DNA from 2 places in the Thioclava sp. F1Mire-8 genome. Region 2 is predicted to be linked to the other one. Evidence: riboswitches for the same ligand, from Rfam matches in the RefSeq annotation. Region 2 holds a riboswitch; the other holds the start of a gene.
The links. Region 2 has a riboswitch for cobalamin ahead of B6V75_RS03730 (hypothetical protein). Riboswitches for the same ligand answer to the same signal wherever they lie in the genome.
Positions count from the first base shown of each region.

Region 1 (6,130 bases), 590 kb from region 2:
GGCGATTTCGCGCGCCTGCGGCAGCCACGCCGCCGCCCGCGCCCGCGCCATCGGATCGAGCGCCGACAGCGAGCTGTCCCCGCGATGCGACAAGAGCCCCATCGCACCGCGCAGCAGCGAGGTCTTGCCCGCGCCGTTGGGCCCGATCAGCCCGATCAGCTCGCCCGGCGCGACCTGCGCCGAGACGTGATCGACGACCGGGCATTCGCCCCGCAGAACGATCAGGTTTTCCAGCTTCAGCATCAGCCCTCGCGCCCCATCTTGCGGATCATCGACAGGAAGAACGGCGCGCCGACCAGCGCGGTCAGCACCCCCAGTTTCAGGTCGCGCTCAGGCGCGATCACCCGCGTCGCGATATCGGCCAGCGTCAGCATCGCCGCCCCGCCAAGCGCCGAAGCCGGAAGCAGCCGTGAGGGCCGCGCGCCCACGGATTTGCGCAGCAGATGCGGCACGACGAGGCCGACGAAGCCGATCGCACCCGCGACCGCCGTGGCCGCACCGACCATGAGCGCGGTCCCGAAGACGACCTGAAGCCTCAGTTTTTTCAAAGAGATACCAAGCGAAGCTGCAGCATCCTCCCCAAGGCTCAGCGCATCCAGCCCGGCCCCTGCGCGCAGCAGGATCAAAGCGCCCACGATCAGGAACGGCAGTGCCAGGGCGACATGGGTCATCGACCGATCGGCAAGCGAGCCCATCATCCAGAACACGATCTCGGCCGCGGCATAGGGCGACGGAGCGAGGTTCAGCACCAGCGCGGTCGCCGCCGCCGCCAGCGCGGAGACGGCGATGCCTGCAAGGATCAGCACCAACGCCCGGCCCTCGCGCCCGGCAAGGATCAAGATCAGCGCGACGGCCACGCCCGCGCCCGCCAGCGCGGCGAGCGGCAGGGCCAGGGCGAAGAGCGCGTAGAGCCCGGTCTGGATCGCGATGACCGCGCCAAGCGCCGCCCCTGCAGAGGTGCCGATCAGCCCAGGCTCGGCAAGCGGGTTGCGCAGGAAGCCCTGCATCGCGGCGCCAGACAGCCCCAGCGCGGCGCCAACGCCGATACCGAGGATCGCGCGCGGCAGGCGCAATTCGCGCATCACCAAGCCCGCCGCGCCATCGCCGGAAATGAGCGCGGATATCCCGTCGAGCGGCGAAATCCCCGACGGTCCGATCAGCAGCGACGCTGCGAAAAGCACCGCGCAGAAGGCTGAGAGGAGAATGAGGATCGCGCGATAACTCATTGCGTCAACTTCTCTTTCTCGATCTTGCGCCCAAGCGTCGCCAGTTGCCCTACCGCATTCAGCATCGCCGGTGCGCCGCAGGTCCAGCTCGCATCGCGCAGGCCCCGCACGACCGGAAGATCGCGCAGCACCGGGTGCGCCAGCACCTCCTGCGCGCGGCTCGTGCCGGTGCCGCCTTGCGAGCCCCCCACGACCACCAGATCGGGGCGATCCATCACCAGATCCTCCAGAGGCAACCGCCCGCCCCAGTCGAGCCCCGGCCCGCTGACGACGTTCTGAAATCCTGCCATTTCAAGGATTTGCCCTTCAAGGGTTCGCGGCCCGTAGCCATAGCCCGAGGGCCCGATGATCGCAGCTTTCAGCCCCGGCGCGGGTGTCTGGATCGCCGCCAGCCGCGCATCGAAATCCGCGAGCATCTTCGCCGCGCGACCGGGATGGCCAAGAAGCTTCCCCATCGTCTCGATCCGGCCGCGGATCTCGGGCAGCGAGGTGCCGGGCGGCAGTTGCTCGACCCGGATCCCGAGTGTGCGCAACATGCGGATCGTGTCGGGGTTCGACCAGGTATCGGCCAGCACGAGATCGGGATGGAGAATGGAGATTTCCTCGGCGCGCCCGAAGTTTACGGGAACGTCTTCAGCCTGTTTCCAGTGCACCGACATCGACGGGTCGGTCGCGAAATGGCTGACCGAGACGATCTGCGACGGATCGGCCAGCGCCAGCGCCAGCTGATCGGTGCAGAGGTTCATGGAGACGACCCGCCGCGGCACATCTCCCGCAGGCTCTTCCGCCCATGCGGAGGAGGTCGCCGCCAGGGCGGCGAAAAGGGCGGCGCAAACCGCCCCTTTCAGATCAGAACCGCGCACGCAGCCCCACATAGGCGGCGCGACCCGAGGTGCCGTAGCCCGGCCAGAGCTGGTAATCGGTGTCGGTCAGGTTCTCGATGCGCAGATAGGCCTCCTTCTCGTTGCCCAGATCGTAGGTCATCTGCGCGTTCAGCAGGCCGTAATCGGGCTGGCTCTGACGATCGGTGACCACACGCATATCGGCGGCGAGCGTGATCTTGTCGGTCACCTGCGCGTCGATGCCCGCGGTCAACGTATGACGCCCGAAGGCCGAGTTCCACGTCGATCCCGACGACAGCCCGTCGGGGTTCTTCCAGTCGAGATAGGTGTAGCCGAGGCTGTAGTTGATCTTGCTGGTGATCGGCCCTTTCAGCCCCAGCTCCAGCCCCTGCCGCTTCGCGGTGCCCGAGGTCTGGTAGTAGGTGCCGTCGTAGTCGATCAGGTCGTCCACCTCGATATGGAACAGCGTCGCGGTCAGCTTATGCGCACCGAAGTCACGCTCGACGCCGAGATCGTAGCTCAGCGATTTCTCAGGCTTGAGGTCGGGATTGCCTACGTAGCCGCCATAGAGTTCATAACCCGACGGCGCGCGGAAGCCATTGCCGATCGACGCCCGGTAGAGCGTCGCGGCGTCGGCCTGCCACGTCACGCCCAGACGACCCGTGGTGTTGCCGCCGAAATCCGAGTGATCGTCGTGGCGCGCGGAGGCGGTCACGTTCACCCCGTCCATCGGCGAGAAAGCGTATTCACCGAAGATACCCGTATCCGCCGTCAGGACGTGGCCCGAGACATAGGTGCCTGTATAGGTTTCCAGCGTGCGATCCGCCCCGAAGGTCAGCCGCCCCGGCCCGAGATCGGTCGAGGCTTTCCAGTCGAGTTTGCGGCGCTTGCCCTCGTAGCCATAGTCATAGACCGGATACCAGCGCGAGGTCGTGTAATAGGTCAGACCGAGCTCGTGATCGAGCGGGCCGGTCACGAATTTCGCGAAGAGACGTCCGCCCCGCTCCTTGTGGATCGTGTATTCCCCGTCGTCGGAGGGCGGCGAGGTGAAGGCATTGTCGAACTCGCCCCGATCGTTCTGCGCGAACCCGTTGAAGCCGATCAGCAGATTGTCGGAGATGCGCTTCTGCACGCGCAGGCTGACACGGTCGGCGCGGTAGCCGTCCTTCTCGGTATTGCCGTTCTTCTTGTCGGCGGCCGAGAAGCCTGCAGTGTAAATTTTCGACAGCTGAATCGCGAGCTCGTCATCGCCCTTCTTCCAGCCGAAATTATAGGCCGCATTCGCGGTGTGGTAGGAGCCGAGCTCGAGCTTGACGCTTTGGCTCACGCCATCCTCGGTCGGGCGCGGCGTGTCGAGGTTGATCACACCTGCAACCGCCTGCCCGCCATAGACCGCCGATTGCGAGCCGCGCATGATCTCGACCCGGTCGTAGTTGAACGTGTTGAACCGGCCCAGGTCGGGCAGCACCTGCGTCGCCGACGGATCGGAGACGTCGATCCCGTCCACCATGACCTTCACGTAATTCTGCGACACGCCGCGAATGGTGAAGCCGGTCTGCGCGCCCATCGGCCCGCGCGACAGGATGCCGACGCCCGGCGACTGCGCGATCAGGTTGGCGAGACGGGTCTGGCCCGAACGCTCCAGCTCCTTGCGCGACAGCACGGTGACCGCCTGCGCGGTCTTGTCCGACGATTGCGGCTCGAGCGCGCCGTGATAGATCACGATCTCATCGAGTTGGTAAGGTTGCGCATCTTGCGCGAGCGCGGGGCCTGCCAGCGCTGTGGTGAGCATCAGGCCCACGGTCAAACGGGTGCGGATCATATCCAATTCCCTCGTGCCGCGACTCTGCGGTCGCGTGAACTTCGTATTGCAAGTCTTTGGAAATTTGGAATTTCCGCCGACGGTGAAAAATGTCACCACTGACGGAAGACCGCCTCCGCTGCGCGCCCCGCACAGGCAGAAAGGATGAGCGCCTCGGCAGGTCTCCTGGCTCGCGGGTCCTGGTTCCGGCTGGCCTTCCCGGGTCTCCCCAGTGGCTCAGTCAGCCGTCACTCGCCGCTCACAGTTGCGGGGGCAGCCCCGGAATGAATGCACGCATCGCACCGGGTTCCCTTTTCATCCGCTTTCGCGGAACCGAAGTGCCCCTGCTGTGCCGCGCGCGCCGCACTGAGTCAAGAATATTTCAGCTTTCCACAGCGCGTCGGCAGCGCCGGTTGAACCGGATCGAGGATAGCAGCGCGAGACCGATCAGCCCGGCCCCGATCAGGCCGGTGATCACCTCGGGCACTTCCACCAGCGTCTGCGCGAACATGACGACGGAGAGGATCAGGATCGACCAGAAGGCGCCGTTCTCGAGATAGCGGAATTCGCTGAGCGTGTTGCGCTCCACCAGCATCAGGGTCATCGAGCGCACATACATCGCACCGATCCCCAGACCGATCGCGATCAGGAACAGGTTCTGGGTCAGCGCGAAGGCCCCGATCACCCCGTCGAAACTGAAGGACGCATCGAGCACTTCGAGATAGAGAAACGCGCCGAGGCCCGCCTTGGCCGTCTCGGCGGCGATATTCGTCCGGTCGAGCACGTGGCTGAGCACCTCGACGCCGAGAAAGGTCGCAAGGCCGCAGATGGAGGCGAAGAGGAACTCGTCCTCGCGCCCCTCCGGCAGAATCCAGGTGAAAAGCAGAACGACGACCAGCACGAAGCCGATCTCCAGACCTCGGATCGACGCGAGCGCGCGCAACCGGCGCTCCAGCGCGCGGATCCAGTCGACCTCCTTGCCCTCGTCGATGAAATAGGTGAGCGCGACCATCATCAGGAAGGCGCCACCGAAGCCCGCGATCGACAGATGCGCGTCCTCGATGATCTCGGCATATTCGGCCGGGTGTTTCGCAGCCAGAAGAACCGCATCCCAAGGTCCGATGCCCGCGGCGATCACGACGATCAGAAGCGGGAAGAGGATACGCATCCCGAACACCGCGATCAGGATGCCCCATGTCAGGAAACGACGCTGCCATTTCGGCGTCATCTGGTGCAGCTTGTTGGCGTTGACGATGGCGTTGTCGAAGCTCAGCGATATTTCCAGCACGGCCAGCACGGCAGTGATCATCAGGAAAGAGACCGCGCCGCCAAGCCCTCCGGTCTGGGCGAACCCCAGCGCGAAGGACCCGACCAGCCCTGCCACCGTGACGGCGATGGCCCAGGAAAAATAACGATACATGATGGTCATGCTGGCTCCGGCTGCATGAGGCCTCACTTAGGCTTCGCCCCCTGTCTTCGCAAGGGAGCGCACTGTCAGAGTTGGTCTGTGTGACCCTACGGCGTGGGGCGGGTGGGCGGAAAAACGCGGCGCAAGACACCCTGCGCACGGCGGGTCGCGCCCGCTAGAGCCCGACCTCGTCGAGCCAGCCCTTGATCCGCGCCTCATTCACCCCGAGATCGGATTTCCCGTAGACGAGGTGCCCGCGGATCTGCAGCGTATCGCCTTCGATCCAGAGCGTGGTGACATCGGGAAAGCCCCAGACGGCCGAGCGCGTCACATAGGCCGCGTAGCCCTCGTCGGCGCTGCCCGCGACGCGCTTGGTGCGCGCGGTGCCCCGGATGATCTTGTCGAGCGCGGCCATCTGCGCCGGCGGATCGGAGACGTCGCGCACGGCCTGAAACCCGCCTGTCTCCGGGTGGTCACCGGGCGCTTTCGCCAGCCCGTCGACATCGAAGCGCGCCGGATCAATCGGGGCGAGGCGCACCCACCCGTCGGCCGCCACCACGACGGCGAGCCCGAGCGCGAGGATCGTCACGGCCCGTTTCATGCCGCCCTCTCCCGCATCGCCCAGCCCGCAAGGGCGATCAGCTCGGTCGCGACATGAGCCCCGGCGATCGCCGTCACCCCGGTCGGATCGTAGGGCGGAGAGACCTCGACCACGTCGCCGCCGATCAGGTTGATGCCCTTCAGCCCGCGCAACAGCTCTGCCGCCTGCCAGCTCGCCAGACCGCCCCAGACAGGCGTACCGGTGCCGGGCGCGAAGGCCGGGTCCAGACCGTCGATGTCGAAGGTGAGGTAG
Region 1 covers NZ_NBNY01000001.1:205,704-211,833, reverse strand. The annotation lists gene B6V75_RS00970 (ABC transporter ATP-binding protein) at 1-243, opposite strand, end outside; gene B6V75_RS00965 (iron ABC transporter permease) at 243-1,226, opposite strand; gene B6V75_RS00960 (ABC transporter substrate-binding protein) at 1,223-1,972, opposite strand; gene B6V75_RS00955 (TonB-dependent receptor) at 2,076-3,890, opposite strand; cobalamin riboswitch at 4,028-4,222, opposite strand; gene B6V75_RS00950 (DUF475 domain-containing protein) at 4,252-5,298, opposite strand; gene B6V75_RS00945 (DUF1499 domain-containing protein) at 5,453-5,878, opposite strand; gene speB (agmatinase) at 5,875-6,130, opposite strand, start outside.
Region 1: another riboswitch for cobalamin. It lies ahead of B6V75_RS00955 (TonB-dependent receptor); the one in region 2 lies ahead of B6V75_RS03730 (hypothetical protein).

Region 2 (6,130 bases):
GACTTCAGCGCCTGGGAGAAGGCGTGGAACAGCGCCTGCGTGGGTGTGCGTTGCAACGGGCTTGCGCCCTATGTCTGGAACTCGGTGATGATGACCGTCCCGGCGGTGGCGATCTCGACGATACTGGGCGCGCTCAACGGCTATGCGCTGACCAAGTGGCGCTTTCGCGGCGCCGATACGATCTTCGCGCTGATGCTGTTCGGCGCCTTCATTCCGTTTCAGGTGATCCTTCTGCCGATGGCGCGGGTGCTGGGCCAGCTCGGGCTTGCGGGCACGGTCCCGGGGCTGATCCTTGTGCACACGGTCTATGGCCTCGCCTTCACGACCCTGTTCTTCCGCAACTTCTTCATCGGGGTTTCGGACGGCATCATTCAGGCGGCGAAGGTCGACGGGGCGGGTTTCTTCGGAATTTTCTTCCGGCTCGTGCTGCCGATGTCGCTGCCCGCGATCGTCGTCACCGTGATCTGGCAGTTCACCCAGATCTGGAACGACTTCCTGTTCGGCGTCGCATTCACGATCGGCGACAGCAACCCGGTGACGGTGGCGCTCAACAACGTGGTGAACACCTCGACGGGGGTGAAGGAATACAATGTCGACATGGCCGCGGCGATCATCGCGGCCCTGCCGACGCTGGCGGTCTATGTCTTGGCCGGGGCGTGGTTCGTGCGCGGTCTCTCGGCCGGAGCGGTGAAAGGGTAGCGATGGCAGCGGGAATTTCCCTTCAGGGCGTGCGCAAACGCTTCGGGACCAACGAGGTGATCAAGGGCATCGACCTCGAGATCGAGGCGGGCGAGTTCATTGTCCTCGTCGGGCCCTCGGGCTGCGGCAAGTCGACCCTGCTCAACCTGATCGCCGGGCTCGAGACGCTGAGCGACGGCCATATCGACATCGCGGGGCGACGAGTCGACGACACCCCGCCGCGCGACCGCGACATCGCAATGGTGTTCCAGTCCTATGCGCTCTACCCGACCAAGACGGTGCGTGAGAACATCACCTTCGGGATGCAGACCCGCCACGTCCCGCGCGCCGATCAGACCAAAGCCGTCGAGGAGTTCAGCACGCTTCTGCAGATCCATCCCTATCTCGACCGCAAGCCCGGCCAGCTTTCGGGCGGCCAGCGCCAGCGCGTCGCAATGGGCCGCGCGCTCGTGCGCAAGCCCGAAGTGTTTCTGTTCGACGAGCCCCTGTCGAACCTCGACGCCAAACTGCGGATCGAGATGCGCACCGAGATCAAGAAGCTGCACCAGCGGCTCGGCAAGACCGTCGTCTATGTCACCCACGACCAGATCGAGGCGATGACGCTGGCGACACGGATCGCGGTGATGGATAACGGCCATATCCGTCAGGTGGCCGAGCCCGGCGCGATCTACGACGATCCGGTGGACCTGTTCGTCGCGGGCTTCATGGGCTCGCCGCCGATGAACATGCTGCCCGGTGTCCTGCGCCGCGGGGGGCCGGAAGGCGTATCTGTCGAACTGGCGGAGGGCGCGGCAGAAGCGCTGCGGTTCCCCTTGTCCCAAACGCTCGCGGAGCGGATCACCGCCCCCGACGGGCAAAAGGTCGTCCTCGGGCTTCGGCCGGAGGTGATCTTCATGGCCGGGACCGAACTGCCCGGCCCCGACCGTTTCGTCTTCGAACGTCCGGTGGATCTGGTCGAGCCGACCGGACCGGACACGATGATCGTCTTCGCCCTGGGCGAGACCGAGGTGATCGCCCGGGTCCGGCCCGAGGACGCCCTGCCCCCGGGCGCGCCCTTCAGCTTTGAGGTCGATATGGGCAAGGCCAAGGTCTTCGACGCCGAGACCGGGCTGCGCCTCTAACGCGTGCAGCCCGCGGGCGTCCGGTCACCCTTTGCCTTCGGCCTCCGCGACATGGCCTTTCACCTTCAGGAAGCTGTCCGGCGTCACCGAGATCGAGTCGATCCCGAACTCCACCAGTGTGCGGGCGAATTCAGGGTAGTTCGAGGGCGCCTGACCGCAGAGACCGACCTTCGCGCCCACGCCGTGCGCTTTCTCTATGACCGTCCGGATCATCCACTGAACGGCGGCATGGCGTTCGTCGAAGAGCGTCGCGAGCCTGTCGCTGTCGCGATCGATCCCTAGGGTCAGCTGCGTCAGATCGTTGGACCCGATGGAGAACCCGTCGAACCGCTCGGCGAAGGCTTCGGCGAGGATGACGTTCGAGGGCACTTCGCACATCACGTAGATTTGCAGCCCGTTCGAGCCGCGCACCAGCCCTTCCTCGGCCATCACCGCCAGCACGCGGTCGGCTTCCTCGGGCGTCCGGCAGAACGGCACCATCACCAGCACATTGTCGAATCCGGCCTCTTCGCGCAGCCGACGGATCGCCCGACATTCCAGCCGGAACCCGTCGACATAGGCCGGATCGTAATAGCGCGAGGCCCCGCGCCAGCCGATCATCGGGTTGGATTCCACCGGCTCGAACTGCCGCCCGCCAAGCAGGTCGGCATATTCGTTCGTCTTGAAATCGCTCAGCCGCAGGATCATCGGGTTCGGATAGGCTACGGCGGCGATCCGGGACAGGCCGAGCGCCAGTTGATCGACGAAATATTCGGACTTGTCCTCGTATCCCCTAGTGAGGGTTTCGATTTCCTCCCGCACTTCCGCCTCCTGAATGTCGGAGAAATGCAGCAGCGCCATCGGGTGGACCCGGATCGTGTTCGAGATCACGAATTCCATCCGCGCCAGACCGACACCGTCGATCGGCAACCGCCACCAGCGCGCGGCAATGGCCGGATTGGCGAGGTTTAGCATCACCTTGGTCTTGGTTTCCGGCACCGCGTCGAGGTTCAGATCTTCGACCGAGAATTCGGCAAAGCCGTCATAGACCAGACCCTCGTCCCCTTCGGCGCAGCAGACGGTCACCTCCTGCTCGTCATGCAGCACATGGGTTGCATCTCCACACCCGACGACGGCGGGAACACCCAACTCGCGGCTGACGATGGCGGCATGGCTGGTTCTGCCTCCGTGATCGGTGATGATCGCCGAGGCCCGTTTCATCACCGGTACCCAGTCTGGGTCCGTCGTCGATGTGACAAGGATCGAGCCGTCCACGAAATCGTCGATGTCCTTGACGTCCTCGATCAGGCAGACCCGCCCGGTCGCGATCTGCTCGCCCACCGACAGACCGTTGACGACGACCGGACCGTGCGCGCCGATCGTGTAACGCCGCAGTGACCCTGCAGAGACATGCGACTGAACCGTCTCGGGGCGCGCCTGCACGATGTAAAGCTTGCCCGTGACGCCGTCCTTGGCCCATTCCATGTCCATCGGCTGCCCGTAATGCGCTTCGATGGTCGCCGCTTGCTGCGCGAGGTCGAGCACTTCGTCATCCGACAGGACGAACCTCCCGCGCTCGGCTTTCGAGGTCGGCACGTTGCGCACCGGGTTCGGAGCGTCCGGCCCGGCATAGATCATCTTGATCTCTTTCGCGCCGAGCTTCCTCTCGATGATCGGTTTGATCCCCGTCTTACCGAGGAACGGCTTGTAGACCTGAAACTCGTCCGGCGTGACCGCGCCTTGCACGACGTTTTCGCCCAAGCCCCAGGCCGCGCTGATCAGCACGACCTTGTCGAAGCCGGTTTCCGTGTCGATCGAGAACATCACCCCTGACCCGCCGATATCCGAGCGCACCATCTGCTGAACGCCCACGGAGAGCGCGACATCGAGGTGATTGAACCCTCTGAGCTTGCGATAGGTGATCGCGCGGTCGGTGAAGAGCGAGGCATAGCACTTGCGGCAGGCGGTCAGAAGCTCCTCCTCGCCCCAGACGTTGAGATAGGTCTCCTGCTGACCGGCGAAGCTGGCATCGGGAAGATCTTCGGCCGTCGCGCTCGAGCGCACGGCGACGGAGACCTCGGGCACCCCTGCCCGCTTGGACAAGTCGCGATACGCCTCCCGGATCGCCGCCTCGGTCGGGGCAGGCCAATCGCCTGCCACGATCGTGTCGCGAATGCTCTGACCGGCGACGTGAAGGCTGATCTTGTCGGCATCGTAATCCGCAAGATAGCCCGCGATGGCCTCTGTCAGCTTGTTTTCATCGAGAAACATCCGATAGGCGTCGGCGGTGGTGGCGAAGCCCGGCGGGACCTGAATACCCTTGGCGCCAAGTTCCTGCACCATCTCGCCGAGCGAAGAGTTCTTGCCGCCCACAAGCGCGACATCTTCGCGGCGTAAGCTGTCGAAAGGAATGACTTCTTTCTTCGTCGTCATGGGCTCGCCTCTCCTGTTTGCACTTGCGGGCACTCTATCCGAGGCGCGCATCGGGGCCTTGATCTCTGTCAACGCGGAGCCTTTCGGACGGGGCTCTGCCTGCGTACCCTCCGCCGCCCAATCCGGTCTGGACAGCGTGAGATTTTCCTGCGATCAAATCCGGGATGGTGTCCGGCCCCAAAGGGTCGGCTGAAAAGGGAACACGGTGCGGGCGAGGCCCAACTCCGTGACTGCCCCCGCAACTGTAAGCGGCGAGCGCCACCGAAAACGCCACTGACCTGCAAAGGTTGGGAAGGTCCGGTGAAGCGAAGACCCGCGAGTCAGGAGACCTGCCATCTCGGATGCGCCGCCGCGCATCTCGGTCACCTTAAACCCGGGCGGGGTGCCCTGGGACGGAGAGACGAGAGATGGACCAGATCGGACCTCGCATATCGCCGTGCCGCGACCAATCCCGCCCTTTTGCGCGGAGGGCGCGATGCTTTTGGAACGAACGCTTTCACTCTTACAACTCGATATAGGGCCGATCTCGCCGCTGCGGGCGCGTGAGCTGGGCACGCTGGGCTACATGGAATGGCTTGGCACGCTGCCGGGCGACATGCCCTATGCGAAGGCGGCGATTGTCGCCCATATGCAGGCCTATCCGCATTCCCTGATCTCGCCCGCGGTGGAGGTGTTCTGCGAACTCCTGCTGGAGTCGCTGACCCCGGAGCCCTTCGCCCTGCCGATCGAGATGCCCCCGCCGGTGCGGCGCGGCGGCGCACGCGCCCGGCGCGGCCTCTAACCCGTTCTTCGTCTTGCGGTCGCATTCAGCGGCCCGACCGAGGACCATTGCAGCAGGAAACGGCACTCCGTCTCCTGCGAGGCTCGGCTCTGTCCAACGATGGTCATGGATGAACTGAGAGGATCTCTCCATGAATGACAACAAACTGACCCGCCTGCTCGACGCGCGCCCGGTGATCTGCGCCGAGGGCTTTCTGTTCGAACTGGAACGGCGCGGCTATCTGACCGCCGGGGAATTCGTGCCCGAGGTGGCGCTCGAATACCCGCAGGCGCTGCGCAATCTGCATGTCGATTTCCAGCGCGCCGGAAGCGATATCGTCGAGGCCTTCACCTATAACGGCCACCGCGAGAAGATGCGCGTGATCGGCAAGGAAGACCTGCTGGAGCCGCTCAACCGCGCGGCGCTGAAGATCGCCCGCGAGGTCGCCAATGCCAAGACCGGAAACCTGATGGCGGGCAATATCTCGAACACGAATATCTGGGACCCGGCCGATCCGGCGCGGCAGGCCGAGGTGCGCGCGATGTTCGACGAGATGGTCGGCTGGGCGGTCGAGGAAGGCGCGGATATCCTCATCGGCGAGACCTTCTACTACGCGGGCGAGGCGCTATGCGCGCTCGAGGCCGCGAAGGCGTCGGGGCTGCCGGTGGTGCTGACGCTGGCGCCGATGGCGGCCAACGAGATGATGGACGGGGTCGGCATCGTCGAGACCTGCCAGCAGCTCGAACAGGCGGGCGCCGATGTCGTCGGGCTGAACTGCTTCCGCGGGCCGCAGACGATGATGCCGTGGCTGCGCAAGGTGCGCGCGGCGGTGAGCTGCCATGTCGGCGCCCTGCCCGTGCCCTACCGGACCACGAAGGAGGAGCCCACCTTCTTCAACCTCTCCGATCACAACGGCTGCACCTGCCCCTCGCCGCATGGCCGGACCTTCCCGACCGCGCTCGATCCGTTGGCCTGCAACCGCTACGAGATCGGCGCCTTCGCGCGTGAGGCGCAGGCGATCGGGGTGAATTACCTCGGCGTGTGCTGCGGGGCGAGCCCGATGCATATCCGCGAAATGGCCGAGGCCGTGGGTCGCGAGACCGAGGCCAGCCGCTTCTCGGAGCGCATGGAGAACCAC
Region 2 covers NZ_NBNY01000001.1:794,986-801,115, forward strand. The annotation lists gene B6V75_RS03715 (carbohydrate ABC transporter permease) at 1-699, shown strand, start outside; gene ugpC (sn-glycerol-3-phosphate ABC transporter ATP-binding protein UgpC) at 702-1,820, shown strand; gene ppsA (phosphoenolpyruvate synthase) at 1,845-4,232, opposite strand; cobalamin riboswitch at 4,381-4,584, shown strand; gene B6V75_RS03730 (hypothetical protein) at 4,708-5,013, shown strand; gene B6V75_RS03735 (homocysteine S-methyltransferase family protein) at 5,144-6,130, shown strand, end outside.